One region of the Streptomyces sp. NPDC048248 genome, then DNA from elsewhere that is predicted to be linked to it. Evidence: riboswitches for the same ligand, from Rfam matches in the RefSeq annotation. Region 1 holds a riboswitch; each other region holds the start of a gene.
What was found. A riboswitch is a leader RNA that binds a small molecule or an ion and turns the genes downstream of it on or off. The one in region 1 is predicted to bind thiamine pyrophosphate.

Region 2: it holds a riboswitch for thiamine pyrophosphate, as region 1 does, so the genes downstream of both, thiO (glycine oxidase ThiO) here and ACGFZW_RS25965 (thiamine ABC transporter substrate binding subunit) in region 1, are expected to answer to the same signal.
Region 3: it holds a riboswitch for thiamine pyrophosphate, as region 1 does, so the genes downstream of both, ACGFZW_RS00905 (purine-cytosine permease family protein) here and ACGFZW_RS25965 (thiamine ABC transporter substrate binding subunit) in region 1, are expected to answer to the same signal.
Region 4: it holds a riboswitch for thiamine pyrophosphate, as region 1 does, so the genes downstream of both, thiC (phosphomethylpyrimidine synthase ThiC) here and ACGFZW_RS25965 (thiamine ABC transporter substrate binding subunit) in region 1, are expected to answer to the same signal.

The regions. Positions count from the first base shown of each region.
Region 1 covers NZ_JBICZL010000012.1:71,462-77,218, reverse strand. The annotation lists gene rlmN (23S rRNA (adenine(2503)-C(2))-methyltransferase RlmN) at 271-1,377, shown strand; TPP riboswitch at 1,411-1,531, shown strand; gene ACGFZW_RS25965 (thiamine ABC transporter substrate binding subunit) at 1,636-2,715, shown strand; gene ACGFZW_RS25960 (ABC transporter permease) at 2,691-4,451, shown strand; gene ACGFZW_RS25955 (ABC transporter ATP-binding protein) at 4,452-5,522, shown strand; gene ACGFZW_RS25950 (hypothetical protein) at 5,598-5,757, opposite strand, start outside.
Region 2 covers NZ_JBICZL010000003.1:533,616-539,372, reverse strand. The annotation lists gene metF (methylenetetrahydrofolate reductase [NAD(P)H]) at 1-304, opposite strand, end outside; gene thiE (thiamine phosphate synthase) at 477-1,127, opposite strand; gene ACGFZW_RS08445 (Rv2175c family DNA-binding protein) at 1,244-1,609, opposite strand; gene ACGFZW_RS08440 (NAD(P)/FAD-dependent oxidoreductase) at 1,755-2,996, opposite strand; TPP riboswitch at 3,153-3,265, shown strand; gene thiO (glycine oxidase ThiO) at 3,263-4,489, shown strand; gene thiS (sulfur carrier protein ThiS) at 4,486-4,701, shown strand; gene ACGFZW_RS08425 (thiazole synthase) at 4,711-5,505, shown strand; gene pknB (Stk1 family PASTA domain-containing Ser/Thr kinase) at 5,652-5,757, shown strand, end outside.
Region 3 covers NZ_JBICZL010000001.1:179,759-185,515, forward strand. The annotation lists gene ACGFZW_RS00890 (hypothetical protein) at 149-922, shown strand; partial or broken gene ACGFZW_RS00895 (class F sortase) at 998-1,247, opposite strand; partial or broken gene ACGFZW_RS00900 (hydroxyethylthiazole kinase) at 1,422-1,562, opposite strand; gene ACGFZW_RS00905 (purine-cytosine permease family protein) at 1,828-3,228, opposite strand; TPP riboswitch at 3,219-3,313, opposite strand; gene ACGFZW_RS00910 (DUF418 domain-containing protein) at 3,899-5,113, opposite strand; gene ACGFZW_RS00915 (metallophosphoesterase) at 5,711-5,757, shown strand, end outside.
Region 4 covers NZ_JBICZL010000005.1:190,045-195,801, reverse strand. The annotation lists gene ACGFZW_RS12260 (DUF5326 family protein) at 98-325, shown strand; gene ACGFZW_RS12255 (IclR family transcriptional regulator) at 847-1,623, shown strand; gene ACGFZW_RS12250 (SsgA family sporulation/cell division regulator) at 1,728-2,150, shown strand; gene ACGFZW_RS12245 (YibE/F family protein) at 2,235-3,620, opposite strand; TPP riboswitch at 3,690-3,847, shown strand; gene thiC (phosphomethylpyrimidine synthase ThiC) at 3,842-5,620, shown strand.

The DNA of each region.
Region 1 (5,757 bases):
GGGCGACGATGAACACGCTCAGTGCCACCTCACCCATGGAAAGCGTCGGCAGTCCGGCCTCTTCCCTGCTCGGCAGGCGAGCCGAGACGCGCTCGGTGACATGGGCGGCGTCATCGGCGGCAGATCGGAGGACAGGGCGCCGGGACGGTCGTATCGGCGACCTTGGGCCGGGCGACGCCGGGCGCCAACGACAGAGCGCCACCGGAGGTGACCGGGCCCACCCCGCCGTGGCCTGGGCCGCCGTGGACGATCTGCCACACTGGACGGACCATGCCTGCACCCGGAGAACTCACCTTTGTCGCGCCGCGAGGGGCCAAGAAGCCGCCGCGGCACCTTGCCGATCTTGAACCTGCCGAGCGCCGTGAGGTGGTCGCCGCGATCGGTGAGAAGCCGTTTCGTGCCAAGCAGCTGTCGCAGCACTACTTCGCCCGCTACGCGCACGACCCGGCGCAGTGGACCGACATTCCGGCGGCGGCGCGCGAGAAGCTGGCGGCGGAGCTGCTGCCGGACCTGATGAACGTGGTGCGGCACATCTCGTGCGACAACGACACCACCCGCAAGACGCTGTGGAAGCTGCACGACGGCACGCTCGTCGAGTCCGTGCTGATGCGCTACCCGGACCGGGTCACCATGTGCATCTCCTCGCAGGCCGGCTGCGGCATGAACTGCCCGTTCTGCGCCACCGGCCAGGCGGGGCTGGACCGCAACCTCTCGACCGCCGAGATCGTCCACCAGATCGTCGACGGGATGCGGGCGCTGCGCGACGGCGAGGTGCCGGGCGGCCCGGCGCGGCTCTCCAACATCGTCTTCATGGGGATGGGCGAGCCGCTGGCCAACTACAAGCGGGTGGTCGGCGCCATCAGGCGGCTGACGGACCCCGAGCCGGACGGGCTGGGGCTGTCCCAGCGGGGTATCACCGTCTCCACCGTCGGCCTGGTGCCGGCGATGCTGCGGTTCGCCGACGAGGGGTTCAAGTGCCGGCTCGCGGTGTCGCTGCACGCCCCGGACGATGAGCTGCGGGACGAACTGGTGCCCGTCAACACCCGCTGGAAGGTCCGCGAGGTGCTGGACGCGGCCTGGGAGTACGCGGAGAAGTCCGGGCGGCGCATCTCCATCGAGTACGCGCTGATCCGGGACATCAACGACCAGGCGTGGCGCGGTGACCTGCTGGGACGACTGCTCAAGGGCAAGCGCGTCCATGTCAACCTGATCCCGCTGAACCCGACGCCCGGCTCGAAGTGGACCGCCTCGCGGCCCGAGGACGAGCGCGCCTTCGTCCAGGCCATCGAGGCGCACGGCGTCCCGGTGACCGTCCGGGACACCCGCGGCCAGGAGATCGACGGGGCCTGCGGGCAGCTCGCGGCCTCGGAACGCTGACCGCTCGCTGGTACCGTGTGATCGAACAAATGCACATTCCGACAGGGGAGCGCCACAGCGCTGAGAGTGCGGACGCGTCGTAGTCATACGGTGCCCGCAGACCCTTGAACCTCGCCCGGGTCATTCCGGGTAGGAAGTTCGGTCGTCACTCATGCTGTTGCGCCCCGCCCCGGTCCGTGCGCGGTACGTCCTTCGACGTCCCCGGCGGTGGACCCCGGGCGGGGCCGCGTCTCTTCCTGGCCAGCCAGGAGGAAATCAGTGAGCACCACCAGCAAGGTCATCGCGACCGCCCTCGCCGCCGCGGTCGGTATGACCGCCCTCGCCGCATGCGGCGGCTCGGGCGGCGGGAGCGAAGCGGACGCCAAGACCGTGACGCTCGTCAGCCACGACTCCTTCAATGTGTCGAAGTCGGTGCTCGCCGACTTCGAGAAGAAGAGCGGCTACAAGGTCAAGATGCTCAAGGGCGGCGATGCCGGCAAGGCCGTCAACCAGGCGATCCTGTCCAAGGGCAACCCGCAGGGCGATGTGTTCTTCGGCATCGACAACACCCTGCTCTCGCGCGGTCTGGACGAGGGCATCTTCAGCCCGTACAAGGCCAAGGGCCTGGACAGCGTCCCGGGCGAGCTCCAGCTCGACAAGGCCGAGCACCGCGTCACCCCTCTCGACTACGGCGACACCTGCGTCAACTACGACCGCGCCTACTTCGAGAAGCACAAGATCGCGCCGCCGAAGAGCTTCGACGACCTGATCAAGCCCGAGTACAAGGGGCTGCTCCTGACGGAGAACTCCGCGACGTCCTCGCCCGGCCTCGCCTTCCAGCTCGGCACCATCGCGAAGTACGGCGCCGACGGCTGGCAGGACTACTGGAAGAAGCTCAAGGCCAACGGCGTCGAGGTCGTCGACGGCTGGGAGCAGGCGTACTACGAGCGGTTCACGGGCTCCGCCGCCGCCAAGGGCAAGGGCGACAAGCCGCTGGTGGTCTCCTACGCGTCCAGCCCGCCGGCCGAGGTGCTCGGCAAGAAGCCGCAGCCCGATCAGGCGCCGACCGGCGTCGCGACCGGCACCTGCTTCCGCCAGATCGAGTTCGGCGGCCTGCTCAAGGGCGCGCCGAACGAGAAGGGCGGCAAGGCGCTGCTGGACTTCCTGCTGAGCAAGCAGTTCCAGGAGGACGTGCCGCTGCAGATGTTCGTCAACCCGGCCCGCAAGGACGCCGAGCTGCCGGAGCTGTTCACCAAGTACGGCGCGACGATCGACAAGCCGGCGACGCTCGCCCCGGAGAAGATCACCGAGAACCGCGAACAGTGGATCAAGCAGTGGTCCTCGCTCGTTCTGAAGTAGCCCGCGGCCGGCGCGGGAACGCCGCGCGGGGAACGGCGGTGCGGCTCGGTCTGATGGCCCTGCCGCTCGCCTTCTTCGCGCTGTTCTTCGCCTACCCCGTCGTCTCGATCGTCGGACGGGGGCTGAAGGACGGCGGGCAGTGGCAGCTTTCCCGGATCGGCGAGGTGCTCGGCGACCCGGACCTGCTGCACGTCCTGTGGTTCACCGTCTGGCAGGCAGCCGCCTCCACCGCGCTGACGCTGCTGATCGCGCTGCCCGGCGCGTATGTCTTCGCGCGCTTCGACTTCCCCGGCAAACAGCTGCTGCGGGCGGTGGTGATGGTGCCGTTCGTGCTGCCGACCGTGGTCGTCGGCTCGGCGTTCCTCGCGCTGGTCGGGCACGGCGGCCTGCTGGACGACCTGTGGGGCGTACGGCTGGACACCTCGGTGTGGGCGATCCTGCTGGCGCACGTCTTCTTCAACTACGCGGTGGTGGTACGGACCGTCGGCGGCCTGTGGGGGCAGCTCGACCCCCGTCAGGAAGAGGCCGCACGGGTGCTGGGCGCCGGACGGTTCGCGGCCTGGCGGCGGGTGACGCTGCCCGCGCTGGGGCCGGCCGTCGCGGCGGCGGCCCTGATGGTCTTCCTCTTCACCTTCACCTCCTTCGGCGTGGTGCAGATCCTGGGCGGGCCCACCTTCTCGACACTGGAGGTGGAGATCTACCGGCAGACCGCCGACTTCCTGGACCTGCCGACCGCGGCCGTCCTGACCATGCTCCAGTTCGCCGCGGTCCTCGGCCTGCTGGCGCTGCACGCCTGGACCGTGCGCCGCCGGGAGTCCGCCCTGCGGCTCGTCGACGCGTCGCAGACCGCGCGGCGGCCGCGCGGCGCCGGACAGTGGGCGCTGCTGTGGAGCACGCTCGCCGTCATCGCCGTCCTGCTCATCGCTCCGCTGCTGGTGCTCGCGGAGCGCTCGTTCGCCGGCCCTGACGGCTACAGCACGGTCTTCTACGAGACGCTGCGCTCGGCCGCAACCGCCGACAGCACCTTCGCCGTCGCCCCTCTCGAAGCGCTGTGGAATTCCCTCGGCTACGCGGCCGTCGCGACGCTGATCGCGCTGGTGATCGGCGGTCTGGCGGCGGCCGCTCTCACCCTGCCCGCCTCGCGCGGCCGGGCCGCGGGCAAGGCCCCCACGGCCGGCCGGCTCGTCCGCGGGTTCGACGCGCTGCTGATGCTGCCGCTCGGGGTCTCGGCGGTGACCGTCGGCTTCGGCTTCCTGATCACGCTCGACAGGCCACCGCTTGACCTGCGTGCCTCGTGGTGGCTGGTGCCGCTCGCCCAGGCGCTGGTCGGGGTGCCGTTCGTGGTCCGGACGATGCTGCCCGTCCTGCGGGCGGTGGACGGCCGGCTGCGGGAGGCCGCAGCGGTGCTCGGCGCCTCCCCCTGGCGGGTGTGGCGCGAGGTGGACCTGCCGATGGTGCGGCGGGCGCTGCTGATCGCCGCCGGCTTCGCTTTCGCCGTGTCGCTCGGCGAGTTCGGGGCCACGGTCTTCATCGCGCGACCCGACCAGCCGACGCTGCCGGTGGCCGTCGCACGCCTGCTGGGGCGGGCCGGCGAGCAGAACTACGGGCAGGCGATGGCCCTGTCGACCATCTTGATGGTGGTGTGCGCCGCCGCCCTGCTGGCCCTGGAGCGCCTCCGCCCCCGGCCCCGCACGGGCGCGGCCGGGGGAACCGCCGATCACACCGGGGAGTTCTAGATGAGCGCACAGGACCTGACCACCGGTCAGGAGTTGCTGCGACTGGGCGGGGTGACCGTCCGGTTCGACACCTCCGGTGGACGGCCCGCACTGGACGCGGTGGATCTGGACGTCGCCGCGCACGAGATCGTGTGCGTCCTGGGGCCGAGCGGCAGTGGGAAGTCGACCCTGCTGCGGGTCGTCGCCGGACTGCAACAGGCCGACGCGGGGCGGGTGTTGCTGGAGGGGCGGGACCAGGCGGGAGTGCCCACGCACCGGCGCGGGGTCGGCATGATGTTCCAGGACCACCAGCTCTTCCCCCAGCGCGACGTCGCGGGCAATGTCGCCTTCGGGCTGCGGATGCGGCGTGCCTCGCGCGCCGACCAGGAACGTACGGTCGCCGAACTGCTGGAACTCGTCGGCCTGCCGGACGCCCAGCGGCGCGCCGTGGCGTCCCTGTCCGGCGGCGAACAGCAGCGCGTCGCCCTGGCCCGCGCGCTCGCCCCACGCCCCCAGCTGCTGATGCTCGACGAGCCGCTCGGGCAGCTCGACCGCGGGCTGCGTGAGCGCCTGGTCGTCGAACTGCGGCGACTCTTCCAGGAGTTGGGGACAACCGTGCTGGCCGTCACGCACGACCAGGGCGAGGCGTTCGCGCTCGCCGACCGGGTCGTGGTGATGCAGGACGGGCGCATCGCGCAGACCGGTACGCCGCTGGAGGTCTGGCAGCGGCCCGCCACCGCCTTCGTCGCCCGCTTCCTCGGCTTCGACAACGTGGTCGACGCGACGGTGCAGGGCGAGGCCGCCGCCACCCCCTGGGGCAAGGTGCCGGTTCCGGACGGCACCCCGGACGGACCGTGCCGCCTTCTCGTCCGCCCGGCCGGGGTGCGGCTGACCCCCGCCGAGGAGGGCCTGCCCTGCACGGTCACCGCCCGGACCTTCCGCGGCACCCATGTCGCGCTGCTGCTCCAGCCGGCCGGCGGGCCCACGCTGGAGGCGGCGTGCGCGCTCCGGGACGCGCCGGAGAGCGGGGAACGGGTGGGCGTCGCCTTCGCGGCGGAGGACGTCGTGGTCCTGGACGCCTCGGCGGAGTAGGGGAGAGGCGGGAGAGCTGATTTCCGGTCCGGCTGCGATGCCGGGCTTCCGGGTGGCTCCTCCTCGTGTCGTTTCTTACGCGGGGCCGGTCCGGTCGCCGGCCAAGGAGGGAGCGGGCCGGCCGTCCTGCCCGGACCCGGCCTCAGCGCCGTCCCCGGCTTCCGCTGCCGGTGCGGGGCCGCCGACCTGCGGCGGACCGCCCGCACCCGTCACCGCGGCCGTTCCCGCCGCTTCG
Region 2 (5,757 bases), on a different contig from region 1:
GCAGATCGGCCGTGGAGTGGTTGACCGCGGTCAGGTGGGCGACCGGGGTGAGGGTGGTGTCCGTGGCGATGCGCTCGGTGGCGCGCACCGTGCCGTCACGGGAGGTGCCACCGGCGCCGTACGTCACGGAGACGAAGGTCGGGGAGACGGCCTCGATCCGGCGAATGGCGTTCCACAGGGTCCGCTCGCCCTTCTCGGTCTTCGGGGCGGCGAACTCGAACGAATACGACTGCTTGCCTGAAGCCAGCAGCTCGCGCACCGTCCGTGCGCGATCAGTCCTGGTGGAAGCTGTACCTAGGGCCATACGGGCAGGTTAACCACCGGCCGGTCACACTCCAACCGGCACCGGCGTTATGCCTGGTAAGCCGGTTTCATGTCCACTGGTTGGACATCTCCCGGCCATGCGGGCGTCCGAAAAAAGCCGCGCAACCGGGAGCAGGGCAGGCGAGGGGGCCGCGCTCCGGTGTGCCCGCGGGTCAGACGTCCAGGGCGCGTACCCGCTTCGCCAGCGCCGCGGCCGCCGCGGCGGGGTCGTCCGCCTCGGTGAGCGCGCGGACCACCACGATCCGCCGCGCGCCGGCCTCCAGGACCTCGTCCAGGTTGTCGGCGTCGATCCCGCCGATCGCGAACCAGGGGCGCTCGGGGGCGCGGGAGGCGGTGTGGCGGACCAGGTCGAGGCCGGGGGCGTGGCGGCCGGGCTTGGTGGGCGTCGGCCAGCACGGCCCCGTGCAGAAGTAGTCCACGCCCGGCTCGGCGATCGCGGCGTCCACCTCGGCCTCGGCGTGGGTGGAGCGGCCGATGAGCACGCCCGTGCCGAGGATGGCGCGGGCCGCGGGCACCGGGAGGTCGCCCTGTCCCAGATGCAGCACCTCGGCGCCGGCGGCGTGCGCGACGTCCGCGCGGTCGTTGACCGCCAGCAGCTTGCCGTGCCGCCGGCAGGCGTCCGCGAGGACTTCGAGGTGGTCGAGCTCCTCGGCCGCCTCCATGCCCTTGTCGCGCAGCTGGACGATGTCCACGCCGGAGGAGAGCACCGCGTCCAGGAACTGCGGGAGGTCGCCCTGCCGCTTGCGGGCGTCCGTGCACAGATACAGCCGGGCGTCGGCCAGGGCCTGTCGTGCGGTGTCCATCGGGCGGTGTCCCCCCAGGTCGGTGGCGTACGGGCCGGACGGTCCGGCCCGTACGCCCCTCAGATGCGGTTACGGATGCTGGTGTGTGCTGATGTGCGCGTCCTCGCGCGGGTGCGTCAGACGGCGAGCGCCTGAGCGCGGCGCTTCACCTCCGTGCCGCGATTCTCGCGCAGCGCCTGCGCGGGGGTGCCGGGCAGGCTCTCGTCGGGCGTGAAGAGCCACTCGAGCATCTCCTCGTCGGCGAAGCCGTCGTCGCGCAGGAGGGTCAGGGTCCCGACCAGGCCCTTGACGATCTTGCCGTCCTTGATGAAATCGGCCGGCACGTGCAGTGCCCTGTTCTCGCCGCGGCGCACCGCGATCAGCTGGCCCTCCTTGACCAGCTGCCGGACGCGCGTCACCTCGACGCCGAACTCTTCGGCGATGTCGGGGAGGGTGAGCCAGGCGGGGACGAGTCCATCGATGTTTGCGTCAATCTCGGTCACAGGACAAGCGTGCCACCTCGCACTGACAGCCGGTAGCCGGGCATCGCCGTAAGGGACCCGGGGGCACACCGGTGGGTGAGCCGCGCAGGCCGTCTCGGCCCGTCGTCCGGCGGCGCGGCGCCCGGCGAGCGCTGCGGCCCGCCCGCTACCGGGCAGCCGATTTCAGCGGTACGGACGCGAGGGCCGCCCGGTCGGGGTCCAGCCTCGTGCCGCGCTCGATGAGCTTGCGCCCCTGGGCGAGGTCCCGGGGGCGCCCCACGGCCAGCAGCGCCACCAGGGCGCCCTCGCGCAGCCACAGCACCGTCCAGGCGGCGCCCGCCGGATCGCCGCGCCAGATCAGCGTGTCGGCCGCCGGGTGGTGGCCCGCGTACTGCACGAACCGGCCGAACTGCTCGGACCAGAAGTACGGGACCGGGTCGTAGACGAGGCCGGGCGCGTCACCGCGGGCGATGTTCTCGGCGACCGTCCGCGGCCCCTGGAGGGCGTTGTCCCAGTGGTGGATCAGCAGCCGGCGGCCGTAGCGGGCGGACGGGAAGGAGGCGCAGTCGCCGACCGCGAACACGTCGGGGGCGGAGGTGTGCAGCCACTTGTCGGCCACCACCGATCCGTCCTGCGGGGCCAGCTCGATGCCCGAACCGCCCAGCCAGCCGGTCGCCGGCCGCGCGCCGATGCCGACCACCACCGCGTCGGCGGGCAGCGTCGTGCCGTCCGCCAGCTCGACCGCGCCCGGCCGCACGGAATCGACCGGTACGCCGGTGCGCAGCTCTGCCCCCGCCTCGGTGTACCAGCTGGTCATGTGGCCGGCGACCTCGGCGGGCAGCGCACCGGCCAGCGGGCGGTCGGATGCCTCGACGACGGTGACCGGGCAGCCGGACTCGCGAGCGGCGGTGGCGAACTCGGCGCCGATCCAGCCGGCCCCGACGACGACGATGCGCTTCCTGGCGGCCAGCACCGGCCGCAGCCGCTCCGCGTCGTCGAGGGTGCGCAGCAGATGGACGCCCGGCTGCGACTCACCGCCCGGCAGGTGGATCGGATCGGCGCCGGTGGCGATCACGGCGTAGTCGTACGGGACGGGCCCGTCGGCCGTCTCGACGACATGGGCGTCCGGCGCCAGGCCGGTGACCGGCCGGCTGAGCTGCAGATCGATGCCGAGCGCGGGGAAGTCGACGTCGAAGGTGGAGCCGTCGGCCTTGCCGAGCAGCACCGCCTTGGACAGCGGGGGCCGGTCGTAGGGCTGGTGGGGCTCGTCGCCGAGCAGCGTGATCGCGCCGCGCCAGCCCTGTTCGCGCAGCGCGACCGCGGTCTGCACACCCGCGATTCCCGCGCCGACGATCACCACGCGCGGCGTGCGGTCAGGGGCCTGGGAGGACTTGCTCTGCTCGCTCACCCGATCACTCTAGGACGGCGGGTCGCGCCGTTCGCAGCAGCGCGCAAGGAGATCTCTGACACAGCGTCACCGGTGCGCACGCCGGAAGGCCGGCCCGCCGAAGGCCCGGAGGCTCTCCCTTACGACGTGTCGCGGCCGCGTATTAGGGTGACGGGTACACGCACTCGCGGGAGCCCGGACGCACCGGGCTGAGAGGGAGGCTGGCCGGCCTCCGACCGTACGAACCTGATCCGGGTCATGCCGGCGAAGGGAGGGGCTGGACGCCCATGCATCCACCTGCCACACCATCGGATCCTGCGGCCACGCACCCCGATGTCCTCGTCATCGGGGGCGGCATCATCGGGCTGGTCACCGCCTGGCGGGCGGCCGGCCGCGGGCTGCGCGCCGCCGTGGCCGATCCCGCGCCCGGCGGCGGGGCCGCCCGCGTCGCCGCGGGCATGCTCGCCGCCGTCACCGAGCTGCATTACGGCGAGCAGACCCTGCTCGGGCTCAACGTCGCCTCCGCGGAGCGCTATCCGCGCTTCGCGGCCGAGCTGGAGGAGTTCAGCGGACAGCGGATCGGCTACCGCAGGTGCGGCACCCTCGCCGTCGCGCTGGACGCCGACGACCGCGCCCACCTCCGCGAGCTGCACGCCCTGCAGACCCGGTCGGGGCTGGATTCGCAGTGGCTGACGGGGCGCGAGTGCCGCCGTCTGGAGCCGATGCTCGCGCCCGGCGTACGCGGCGGGCTGCGGGTGGACGGCGACCACCAGGTGGATCCGCGCCGGCTGGCGAGCGCCCTGCTGATCGCCTGCGAACGCGCCGGGGTGATCTTCCACCGCAGCTGGGCGGAGCGCCTGACGGTCCAGGGCGACCGGGCGACCGGCGCCGAGCTCGCCGACGGCACCCGGCTGTCGGCCGGCCAGGTCGTGCTGGCCGGGGGCAGCCACAGCGGGCGGCTGGACGGTGTCCCCGCGGAGGTGCTGCCGCCGGTGCGCCCGGTCAAGGGGCAGGTGCTGCGGCTGCGCATGCCGGAGCCGCCGCGCGGGGGCTCGCCCCTGCTGTCGCGCACCGTACGGGCGGTCGTCCGCGGCGGCCCCCTCTATCTGGTGCCCCGGGAGGACGGGGAGCTGGTCGTCGGCGCCACCAGCGAGGAGCTGGGCTGGGACACCACCGTCACCGCCGGCGGGGTCTACGAGCTGCTGCGGGACGCGCACGAGCTGGTCCCCGGCATCACCGAACTGCCGCTCGTCGAGACCTGCGCGGGACTGCGTCCCACCTCGCCGGACAACGCGCCGATGCTGGGCCCGACCGCGCTGCCCGGCCTCCACCTGGCCACCGGCCACTTCCGCAACGGGGTGCTGCTGACCCCAGTCACCGGCGACGCGATGGCCGAGGTGCTGGCCACCGGGAGCCTCCCGGAAGAGGCCCGCCCCTTCTCCCCCGCGCGCTTTTCCGCCACCGCCGCCTCGCGGCCGGAAAGCGCCCGCGCCCCACAGGAGCAGCCCGTATGAGCGCCCCGACCGTAACCCTGTCCGTCAACGGCGAGTCCCGCGACGTGCCCGCCGGCCTCACCCTGGACCGGCTCGTCGCGACCCTGTCCAAGGCGCCCACGGGAGTCGCCGCCGCGGTCAACGAGACCGTGGTGCCGCGCACCCGCTGGCCCCTCACCCCCCTCGGCGACGGCGACCGCGTCGAGGTGCTCACCGCGGTCCAGGGAGGCTGATCCGCACCGATGGCCGATGATCTTCTCACCATCGCCGGGACCACCTTCCGGTCCCGTCTGATCATGGGGACCGGTGGCGCGCCCAGCCTCGATGTCCTGGAGCGCGCACTGCTCGCCTCCGGTACGGAGCTGACGACGGTCGCCATGCGGCGCCTGGACCCGACCGTGCAGGGCTCGGTGCTGTCGGTGCTGGAACGGCACGGCATCCAGGTGCTGCCGAACACCGCCGGCTGCTTCACCGCCGGCGAGGCGGTCCTCACCGCCCGGCTCGCCCGGGAGGCGCTCGGCACGGACTGGGTCAAGCTGGAGGTCGTCGCCGACGAGCGCACCCTGCTGCCCGACCCGATCGAGCTGCTGGACGCCGCGGAGACGCTGGTGGACGACGGGTTCACGGTGCTGCCGTACACCAACGACGACCCCGTGCTGGCCCGCAAGCTGGAGGAGGTGGGCTGCGCCGCGATCATGCCGCTCGGCTCCCCCATCGGCTCCGGCCTGGGCATCCGCAATCCGCACAACTTCCAGCTGATCACCGAGCGGGCCGGCGTCCCCGTCGTGCTGGACGCCGGCGCCGGCACCGCCTCCGACGCCGCGCTCGCCATGGAGCTGGGCTGCGCGGCGGTGATGCTGGCGTCCGCGGTGACCCGGGCCCAGGAGCCCGAGCTGATGGCGGACGCCATGCGGCACGCGGTCGAGGCCGGCCGTCTGGCGCACCGCGCGGGCCGGATCCCGCGCCGGCACTTCGCGCAGGCGTCCTCGCCCGTCGATGGCGTGGCGGAGCTCGACCCGGAGCGGCCGGCGTTCTGACGGGCGGACCGCCCGCCGGTCCCGGCCCGGGAGCGGCGGGCGAGGCCGTCCGGCAACAGCGGCCCTGTCACCGTTCGGCTGCAGTACGCCCCGGGTGACCGCCGCGGCGGTCGACGTGTCGGTGCTTCCTCGTAGACTCGTCTGCCGTGGATACCACCCTTCAGGACCCGCTCGTGGGCCAGCTGCTCGACGGCCGCTACCGCGTCCAGGCGCGCATCGCCGCCGGCGGTATGGCCACCGTCTACCGGGCCG
Region 3 (5,757 bases), on a different contig from region 1:
TTCGGATGAACGGTGATCTGGCCGGGCGACGATCCGTGGGGGCTGGATCTGTGCGGGGGGGTGGCCAACAGGGGCGGGATAACAGGAGTTCGACCCTCAACAGCGTCAAAAAGCTATTATCGTCTGGGCCTCGGCGGGGGAGGGCATTGTGGCAGGCGCATCCGATGATCATTCCACTGCCAAGTTGTGGGCACTGCTCGGCGGAATCGCATCCGTGCTGTCCATCCTGACCTGGCTGGGCGCGAGCAACGCGGCGGAGCTGAAGGACCTTTTGGCCGACTCGCCGCCATCCAGTTTCAGCCCAACCCCGTCCACGTCTTCGCCTACCGCCGACACCCGCGATGACCCTGACACGAGTCAGGGGAGCACTGACAAGCCCGCCCCCGAGACGTCGACACCCACTCCGGATCCCACCGAAGAGGCGTTCAATGCCATCTCGGCCGGCGACTGCCTGACGGTCTACGACACGGGCCGCGGGGGCACCACCAGCATCGACTGGAGCGTCGATGTTCCACCGGGCCCCGTGTCCTGCGCCGGCGAGCAGGCGCTGGCCCGGGTGACCGCCACCGACACGGCCTGCCCCACCGGCTACGGGAAGTCGTACTGGAGCTACCGGTCCGCCACCACCGGCAAAACCACGAAGATCTGCCTCACCCGCATCTACCACGCCACCTACTGCATGCTCGGTCGGCAGTCCGGCGACTCGATCTCCCTCGGCATGATGACGTCCGTGGCCTGCCGACGCGAGCCGGTGCCCTCCCCGTACAACCAGATCATGCACATCACAGGCGTCTACCGCGCCCCGGCGGGCGCCAACGCGAACAACTGCCGCCGAGCGGCAGGCGACCAGACGCGCTACTGGGCCTGGCTGGTAGACGACGGCGCCACGCTGCTGTGCACCACGATCTACCAGGGCGGCTGACCGCCAACTCAGTTCGCCCCCCAGCCCCGCCCAAGTACCTCCACGAGAAGCCAAGTTCACTCCCAGCCGCTCAAAATAGGCGGAGACCATCACGTTCGCCGAGTAGGTGGGGGTGCGGGTGTCGAAGGTGCCGCCACAGGTGACCAGGCGGAGTTCGGCGCGGTCGGGGTGGTGACTGCCGTAGGCACGACAGATCAGGGCGCCGGGCTTGGCCTCGCTGAGGTGATAGAAGACGGCCGGGCGGGTCTCGGTGTCCACATGCCCCCCCAGGAGTGCGGTGCCGCGGGCGCCGGGGCGGGGTGCCGCCACCGTGCCAGCCGACAAGCCTCGAATCGGCGTATGAGGCAGCATCACAATCTGGATGATTGAACAAGATCTGCCTGCGAGGCAGCCAGTGGCGCGGGGAGTCGGCGTCGTAGTCCCCTCCCCCGCTCACGGGGGCGATGATCTCGGATACGTTGCCCCGGACGGCCGTCGGACGCAGCCCCCACAGCTCTCCCGCCAGGGCGTTACGCACGGGCAGCGCACCGACGGGCACCAGGTCGAGCACCCATGGCGTGCTCTCGGCAATCGCCGCCCGTGCCGCCTCGACCACGGCGGAACGCTGCTCGGCGCGCGGGGTGCCGAGATTCACCAGCACGCCCGAGGCTAGCCGGTGAACGGGACCTTCTCGTCCGGTTTGTCGACCACGGTCAGTGGCGCACCCAGCGCGAGCAGGACATTGGCGGTGAACCCGGTGGCCACCGCGTTGCTCAGGAACCGCACCGGCGGGGAACGGTCTGTACGCGTCCGAGCTCCCTGCACGGCAAAGTCGACGAGATCCGGGGCCCGGTGGGTGCCGGGGGCGTGGTGTCACTCGAAGTGCGGGACGTACGGGTGGTGCCGTGCCGTGGCTCGGGTTGGGGTCAGTGGCGGGGACGAAGCCGCAAGGGCGCGTAAACAGTGAGTGCCACGAGGAACGCCACGTAGTACGACAGGTCGGCGCCGTGCAGCGCGTCCGCCATCGGGCCCACGTACAGACTGGTATTCATGAACGGTATGGCGGAGGCGAAGGCGGCGGCGAAAGCGAGCAGGGCGGGAAAGGCCGGCTGTCGGCGCTCGGACTCAGCGGCGATGTCGAGCGCCGCTCCGCCCCGTGCCCGGGCCCGCGCGCGCCAGTCGACGATGACGATCGCGACGAAGCCAGGAATCCAGTAGCCGACGAACAGCAGCACGTTCTGGAAGCGCGCGGTGGTGTCCGCCGCGTGCATCCACAGCACGAGGGGGAAGGCGAGCGCTGCCGCGAGGGCGGCGGCCGCGGGGCGCGGGATGCGCACCCCGACGGTCTGCAGGGCCAGCGAACCGCTGTAGTCGTTCATCGCGTTACTGCACAGCGCGGCCAGCGCCACGGCGAGCAGTCCGAAGCCGCCCAGCGCCCCACCGCCGAGAAGCTCGTTCACCCCGCCGGCCGTCTGGTCGGTCAGCACGGAGGCGCCCCACAGTCCGAGCGTCTGGACGGCCACGAAGGACGCCACAAGGCCGAGCAGCGTGTACCAGAACATGCGCGTACGCGAGGTCGAGGCCGGCAGGTACCGGCTGAAGTCACTGGCGTACGGGGCCCAGGACAGGGCCAGACTCACCGCGATGGTGCTGGTCAGGGCGAAGGCACCGACGCGGTCCGCACCGTGTACGGAGCCGTGGGCTGCGGGGTGCACGCCGTCCAGCAGCCGCCAGGCGATCAGCGCGAACGCCGCGCCGAGCACGAAAGTCATGACGATCTGCAGGCGGTGGATCGCTTCGTAGCCGAAGACTCCGAGGACACCTTGGGCGACCAGCATGACCAGGACCCCGAGCCAGAAGGGCCAGCCGCACAGCCGGGCAAGCGCGTCCCCGCCGAACAGCCCGATCAGCGCGTCCCACGCGATGGAGGACAGCCACTGCAGGACCCCGGGCAGCGCGACGGCCCGGCCGAACGCCAGCCCAGCCAGGGGCAGTTGACCTGCTCCGGTCCGGCTCCCCCAGGTCCCCAGGTAGGCGGTGGGCACCGCACCGAGCAGCGTACCGAGCACGACGGCAGCGAGCGCGGTGGCGAAGTCCAGGCCGAGCGCGACGCCGACCGTGCCGGTGAAGACGCCGGTCATGGTCAGATTGGGGGCGAACCACACGGTGAAGAGACGTCCGGCCGCGCCGTAGCGGTTACTCTCCGGAATCGGCTCGATGCCGTGCGCCTCGACGGTCATATCGCCAGGCGCCGCGGGCATCCGCCCGTCGAAGGCGGTCGGCCTGCCGTCGGCGGTCAGCCCACTGGAAACATGCGTCCACGACATGAAGACATCCCTCCGCCAGTACGAACTGGTTCAGGTTCGACGGGTGTGATCTCAGCCCCCTGGTGGGGCACCCCGTGTCCGGTATGCCAAACACCTTAACGCGCCCTCCGGTGTGCTCATGCAGGTGGGGAGAGGACGGCGAGGGTGCCGGACGGACGGACATCGCGCGTCGGCACCCACTCCCCCGTCGACTTCAGGAATGAACCCCGCCATGCAGGCCGTCAATCTGGGGCGACCTCGCGCGGGCCGGATCCGCCCCGTTGGCGTCAGCCTCCCTGTGGGTGCTGGAATGCGACGGGCGGGGGTGCTGCTGCTGCACCCGGCCGGTAACACGCTGATCGACTGCCCGGAACTGTCGGCGACCTGCCTGGCGCCGACCCGATCCTCTACCTGTCCGTGCTCTCCGAGATCGTGGTCGAGCTGTAGGTCGACCAACTCCGCCCCGAATTCGGCCGCTACCGCCACCGGCCCCGGGTACTCCGTATCTGGGGCGACCTGACACCCGACATGCTCGATGATGTGCCCTGGCCCGGTTCGCGAAGGTGCCTTCACACCGGGCGGTCTTGGTCGAGCGTCGCGATCCGGACACGGTCGGGAGCAGCAGGTCCAGCCGCTTGCTCACGTCGAGACGGACGGTGCTGCGGCTCCCGCTCGATACCGGCCGCTGGAGTCAGCGCCGTAGCAGTCGCTTCTGCACCGATTCCAGCGGCCCGTGCTCAAACCGCCGCAGCCACAGGCGTGCCCCGATCACCAGCACCAGGCAGATCGCCGCCCACAGACCCATCACCCACCACGGGCCGCTGTCCGCCCAACGGGACGCCAGGCCCAGACCGATGCCGTAGCAGCACAGCATGGCAAGCACGTTCTGCAGTACGTAGCAGGACAGGGCCGTACGGCCCACAGAGGTCAAGGCGGAGGTGAGCGGGCCCGGGTGGCGGACCCGGTCCATCACCATGCCGATGAGGCCGAGGTAGCCGATCGCCAGCACCGGCGCCGCCCCGTACCGCTCCAGGAGGAAGAAGTCCGAACCGCCCAGCACGGCAAAGGTGGTGAGGGGTAGGCCGATCCCCAGTCCCCACCCGGCCAGACGACGTCGAATGCGCCGCCCCGCTGCATCGCCCTGAAAGGCCCCGGCCCTGAAGAGCCGTACGCCGAGCAGGAACAGGAACACCAACAGCCCGAAGGAGAGCACCGGTTCCATGCGCAGCACCATGGCATGCGACAGCCGGAAGGCGACCTGCTCCGCGTAACCGCCCTCGGCGTACAGCGTCACAGCATCGGTGTCGGGGGCGCCGTCCGTGTCGCCGCCCGATGTGAGCAGCATGGCAGCCGCGAGCAGCGTCATCGCCACCAGGTGGAGTCCGCCCATGACGATCCACGTGACGCGCTGGGCCCGCGCGGAACGCGTGAGCAGCCAGGCCACCAGCAACGCGACCACCGCGTACCCCATCAGCACGTCCCAGGCAAAGACGAGTACGAAGTGCACGGTCCCCTCGGCGAAGAGGAACAGCGCCCGCCACTTGTATCGGCCCGGCCACGGCTGCCCGCGCTTGGCGGCCGACCCGAACTGGATGGCCAGCCCGACCCCGAAGAGGATCGTCAGCATCGACAGAAACTTGCCGTTCGCCAGGGACCGGAAGATCGTCTCCGCCACCCCGGCCAGGGATGACAAGTCAGCCACCGCCGAGGTTCCGGCGTTCCCGCTGAGGACGCCCCACTCGGCGCCCGGCCCGGCGAAGATCCAGACGTTGCTCATCAACGTCCCGAGAATCGCCACCCCACGCAACACATCCAGCAACGGCAGGCGCGCCCGCGCCCCGCCGCCTGCGCTCCCGGTGGCCCCCTCCGCCGCCACGACCGACTGCGTCCCCAATACCTCGGCCACCCCAACTCCCCCCGTGGTGCTCGCTTTCCCACCATGGTCGGGGCGCTCGGGGCCGGATTCTTCGTCCGCAGCGACGACATCCCACTACATCCTTCGATGCAGTACGTGCGAAACGTGCGAGACGTACGGCGCGTACCGTCAGCGTCAATCGAGGACAGCCGATCCCGTTTCTGGAGCATGTGACGCTCGCACAACGGAAGGGGCGGCGCCGGAATCCTTCCGCGCCGCCCCTTCCGGCTGTCTGTCTACATGCTCAGGAGCCCGACATGGCGTCCCTGAACATGGAGTCGTCCCCCAAAAAGTTCCCGATGCCGACGGACGAGGCACCGAAGCTCACCCGCGCCGGCGCCCGTGACGCCTCCAGCGAAGCCGCGCAGGACCCACACGGCGCCGTGGTCGCTGTTCTCGCCGCCCGCGCCCACCTACAGATCGGCGCGGCCGTCCCTGTTGCGCCTCGGCTACGAGGCCGGCCCCCGTGCCGATGTCCAGGAGGCGGCGGAGACTCAACTGTCTCGATCAATGACCGGCAAGGCGCTCCTCTGGGGCAACGGGATACATTGCGCGCGTCGACAGTCCGGCTACTTGAGGAGGGGAAGCGTGACCGACACCAGCGAAGCCCGATCCGCGGACGAGTCAGCGCATGC
Region 4 (5,757 bases), on a different contig from region 1:
GAGACGCGACGCGGCGGACGCGCGGTACGTGAACGGTGCCATCAACGCGACAGATCGATGCGAGATCGACGCGACAGACAGAAAGCAGGGCAGAGCAGTGGCTGGTAAGGGGATATTCGCAGGGCTTCCGTGGTGGGTCACCTGGGTCGTGGTGCCCGTCATCCTGATCGTCGTTTTCGGTGGACTGATCGCCTCCGCGGTCGGCTTCCTGATCGGCCTGCTGTTCAAGGTGCTGATCGCGGCGGCGCTGATCGCCGGAGTCATCTACCTCGTACGCCGATTCAGCGGCTCGTCCTCCTCGTCCTCGTCGAAGGGCGAGTGGTAGAGACCCGATTGACCGGCAGCCCCGGCCGGAAACGGCAACTCCGGCCGGCCCGGCAGCCCAGGGCCGGCATCGCCCTGGCACCGCCCGGCGGCGAAGGCACCGCCGCGAGCTGCCCGCCCGGTGCCGCCCGCCCCGCCTCCTCACCGCCCGCGTCCGCGCGTCCTCGGCCAGGGCGCCCGCGTCCCCGCCGAACGTCCCGATCCGCCACGCGGATTGGGGCGTTCCGCATTTCTCCCGACGCCGTTCCGCCGTTCACAAGGCGCCCAAGAACCGCTCCGTCCTGTCACGCACGGCCGGCAAGTGCGCCAGGCGAGTTAACTCCCAAGCCATTCGGGCTACGGCTTCGATCGGCCCGGCTAGAGTTCGGGGCGCAGGCGTCTTCCGGACGGAAAGTTCCGGAATATTCCGGAAGCGGCGGCCGAGAGGCGTCGACGACGGGGCGCTGGGAGACGCGCGCGGCGCGGGAGAGGGTCCCGCGACGGGGCTCCGTGCCCCAAGGGGACAGAACCTGGGGGTTGGCGTTGGCAATTGTGAACGGCGAATCCGCTTCTCACCCCACGCTGATCGGGTCGGTGCAGCGCGCACTTCGTCTGCTGGAGGCGGTGAGCGCGCACCCCGACGGAGCGCCCGCGAAGCAACTCGCCCGGGAGATCGGCCTCCCGCTCCCGACGACCTATCACCTGCTGCGGACCCTGACCCACGAGGGATATCTGCGCCGCGAGAACGGCGTCTTCGTGTTCGGGGAGGCGGCCGAGGCCATCGGTCAGGTCGGTGCCCGGCGCCGGCAGCGCGTCCATATCGCCGAGGCGCTGGCCATGGCCGGACGGGAATTGGGCGCCGCCGTCTACTTCGCCGTCTACCGCGAGGGTGAAGTGGAGGTAGTGGCGGTGACCGACGAGCCGGGCCGGCCGCCCGTCGAGGAGTGGGTGGACTTCCGCACCACCGCGCACGCACATGCGATCGGCCAATGCCTGCTCGCGCAGTTGGACGAAAACGCCCGTAAGGAGCATTTGTCCCGATATCCCGTGCAGTCCATAACGCCCTTTTCCGTGCGATCAGAGGACGATCTGCTGCATCGTTTGGATACTGTGCGTCGCGGTCAAGTCGCTTTCGAGCATCAGGAATATGCCCTGGGCACCGTCTGTTCGGCGATCCCCATCCAGGTCGGCGCCGCCGCTGCCGCCCTGGCTGTTTCTCTTCCGGTCGCCGAGCTGCATCGATTGCGTAACGTGACGACCCGACTACGGAAAATGGCGGAGGCGACACTAACGACACTCGCCTTCTCTATCAGTATCTGAAAACTCACTCCTTGTGATCTGCTTGCACGTGACAGACGATGGCGTCAATAGGGCTTCGGGGGACGATTCCCGGCCATCTCCGATCAAGTGCGGGGCAGTGGTTGATGACCGACACAGTTCAGGCAGAAGTGATCATGAGCTTTCTCGTCTCCGAGGAGCTCGCGTTTCGGATCCCGGTGTTGCTGGACTTCGACAGCGCCGATCCGTACGCCGTCCGGCTCACCTTCGATCTCCCCGGCGATGTGCCCGTGACCTGGGCTTTCAGCCGCGAACTGCTTCTGGACGGGCTGAGTCGGCCGTCCGGTGAGGGCGATGTGCGCATCGAACCGTCCTCCGCGGAGCACCTCAGCGACATCTTCATCAGTCTTCAAGTCGGCTCGGAGAAGGCCCTGTTCCGGGTCAGCGCGCCCCCGCTGGTCGCCTTCCTGGACCGGACGGACCGACTGGTACCGCTCGGCAAGGAAGAGGTCTTCGACACGCTGGAGGCCGTGCTGGACCGGATCCTCACGGAGGCGCCGGCCGGCTGATCCCCGAAGGGCCGGCCCAGTCGGTCATGCCCCGCCGACGAGGCCGACCGCACGTGCGCCGACGACCGGGCCGTGCCGGTCCTCTCACTGCTTTCGGCGCTTGCCCCGCGACCCGCGCCGTCCGGACCTGCCCCGCGCGGCGCTTCGCTGTGCCCCGAAGTCGTCGGCAGCGCCTGGCGCGGAGCCGCCGGAGTCCGGTTCGGCGCCGTGCGTTGCCGCGCGCTGCCCCTTGCGGTCCGCGGAGACGACCATCGCCGCGAGCAGCGTCGTCAGCGGCACCGAGGCGACCAGCCCGATGCTGCCCACCAGCGTGCGCACGATCTCCTCGGCGACCACCTCGCTCGTGGCGACCGTCCCCACGTCGCTCTGTGCGATCGAGAACAGCAAAAACAGAGGCAGCGCGGCGCCCGCGTAAGCCAGTACCAGCGTGTTGACGACGGACGCGATGTGATCCCGTCCGATGCGCATCGCCGCGCTGTAGAGGGTGCGCCATCCCGCCGACGGATTCGCCTCCTTCAGCTCCCAGACCGCGGCGGTCTGGGTCACCGTCACATCGTCGAGCACACCCAGCGAGCCGATGATGATCCCCGCCAGCAGCAGGCCCCGGATCTCGATGTCCGGGTAGAGACCGTGCACCAGCCCGGTGGTGTCGTCGGTGTTGCCGGTCAGCAGCGCCCAGCCGATGAACACCGACCCGAGCAGACCGATCAGCAGCAGTGAGGCGAGCGTTCCGAGCACGGCGACCGACGTTCTGGCCGTCAGTCCGTGGCACATATAGAGCGCGATCAGCATGATCGCGCTGCCCCCGACCACCGCCACGACCAGCGGGTTGGAGCCCTGCAGGATGGCCGGGAGGATGAACAGCGTCAGCACTCCGAAGCTCGCCAGCAGCGCCACCAGCGCGAGGACCCCGCGCAGCCGTCCCACGACCACGACCGCGAACGCGAAGATCGCGGCGAGCACCCACATCGGGAAGCTCCGGTCGACGTCGCTGACCGAGTACTGGAGGTCCTTGGGCGCCTTGGGGGAGTACGCGACCACCACGTCCTGCCCGGTCGTGTAGTGCCGCGAGGCATCCGGTGTCACCACCGTCTGGAACGTCCGCCCGGCGTTCTCGCCCGTGGTGACCTTGATCGTCACCTGCTCGCAGTCCTTGCCGGTCGTCGACCCCCCGCTCGGTGGCTGCCCCGACGGCGGCGTGGGCTGCGGCTGCTGCTCGGCATGGACGTCGGCGCAGTTCACCTTGTCCACCTTGAGCACCGTCGCCTGCTCGGTGGGCTGGTCGAAGCCCACACCGGACGGCTTGTGCGACGGCGCGCCGCCCGGCCAGAGCACCGCCAGACCGACGACGACCGCGGCGGCGAACGGGATCAGCACGGCCGCGATGACCTTGCGCAGATGACGGGATACGGGCGCGGCAGGCGCGTGGCCGTGCGCGTGGGAATGCGTATGGGGCTCCTGGCTGCTCACCGCCCGATCATCGCAAGAACCCAGGGGCCCCCTGGCCACCGCGCCGCACGGGCAGCTACCGTGGTGGCACTTTGCAATCGCGGGAGCTCGGAGCACCGGGCTGAGAGGACGCTGACCTCCGCGGGACGTCCGGCAGACGCCGGAACGCCACCCACGGGAAATCGCTGCGTCGACCGCCGAACCTGTTACCGGGTAATGCCGGCGTAGGGAGTTGGGTCAATATGACTCTGCAGGATGCACGCACGCCCGAAAACGGTGGCGGCGACGCCTTCGAGCCGACGATCGGCTGGCACAAGGGCTATGTCTCCGGTTCGCGGCCCGACCTTCGGGTCCCGGTTCGGAAGGTGCACCTCACCAACGGCAAGGACGTGACGCTCTACGACACGTCAGGTCCGTACACAGATCCCCAGATCGAAACCGACGTCCGCCGCGGTCTCGCGCCGCTGCGGGAGAACTGGATCGTCTCGCGGGGCGACACCGAGGAGTACGCGGGCCGGCCGCTGCGGCCGGAGGACGACGGCCTCAAGCACACCTCGCCGCGCGGGGGCCTCAAGAACCTCGACGCGGTCTTCCCGGGCCGCCCCCGTCTGCCGCGCCGCGGCCGGGACGGCGCCGCCGTCACCCAGCTCGCGTATGCGCAGCGCGGGGAGGTCACCGCGGAGATGGAGTACGTCGCCATCCGCGAGAACGTCACCCCTGAGTTCGTGCGCGACGAGATCGCGGCGGGCCGTGCGGTGCTGCCGGCCAACATCAACCACCCGGAGATCGAGCCGATGATCATCGGCAAGAACTTCCTGGTGAAGGTGAACGCCAACATCGGCAACTCCGCCGTCACCTCCTCGATCGAGGAGGAGGTGGACAAGATGACCTGGGCGACCCAGTGGGGCGCCGACACGGTCATGGACCTGTCCACCGGCCGCAACATCCACACCACGCGCGAGTGGGTGCTGCGCAACTCCCCCGTCCCCATCGGCACCGTCCCCCTCTACCAGGCGCTGGAGAAGGTCGACGGCAAGGCCGAGGAACTGACCTGGGAGATCTACAAGGACACCGTCATCGAGCAGGCCGAACAGGGCGTCGACTACATGACGGTGCACGCCGGTGTGCTGCTCCGTTACGTGCCCCTCACGGCCCGCCGCAAGACCGGCATCGTCTCGCGCGGCGGCTCCATCATGGCCGCCTGGTGCCTGGCGCACCACCAGGAGTCCTTCCTCTACACGCACTTCGAGGAACTCTGCGAGATCCTCGCCTCCTACGACGTCACCTACTCCCTCGGTGACGGTCTGCGCCCCGGCTCCATCGCGGACGCCAACGACGAGGCGCAGTTCGCCGAGCTGCGCACCCTCGGTGAGCTGAACACCATCGCCAAGCGGCACGGTGTCCAGACGATGATCGAAGGACCGGGACATGTCCCGATGCACAAGATCAAGGAGAACATCGACCTCCAGCAGGAGATCTGCGAAGAGGCGCCGTTCTACACACTCGGCCCGCTGACCACCGACATCGCGCCCGCCTACGACCACATCACCTCAGGTATCGGCGCCGCGATGATCGCCTGGTGGGGCACCGCGATGCTCTGCTACGTCACGCCCAAGGAGCACCTGGGCCTGCCGGACCGCGACGACGTCAAGACCGGCGTCATCACCTACAAGATCGCGGCCCACGCGGCGGACCTCGCCAAGGGCCACCCCGGCGCCCAGGAATGGGACGACGCGCTCTCCGACGCCCGCTTCGAGTTCCGCTGGGAGGACCAGTTCAACCTGGCCCTCGACCCGGACACCGCCCGGTCCTTCCACGACCAGACGCTGCCCGCGGAGCCGGCGAAGACGGCCCACTTCTGCTCGATGTGCGGCCCGAAGTTCTGCTCCATGAAGATCTCCCAGGACATCCGCCGCGAACACGGCGGTGACCTGGCGATCGACCCCGAGGCCGGCATGGCCGAGAAGTCCAAGGAATTCGCGGCGGCGGGCAACCGCGTCTACCTGCCGCTGGCTGACTGATCCTGCTGCAGGAACCCGGCCCGCGACTCATCGGGAGTCGCGGGCCGGTCCGCGCAGAACAGCCGGTCCGCACCTGTCTCCAAGCCTGGTGAGCGTCTGACCAGGCTTAGAGATCGAACGGGCGTCGTCCTGTCCCG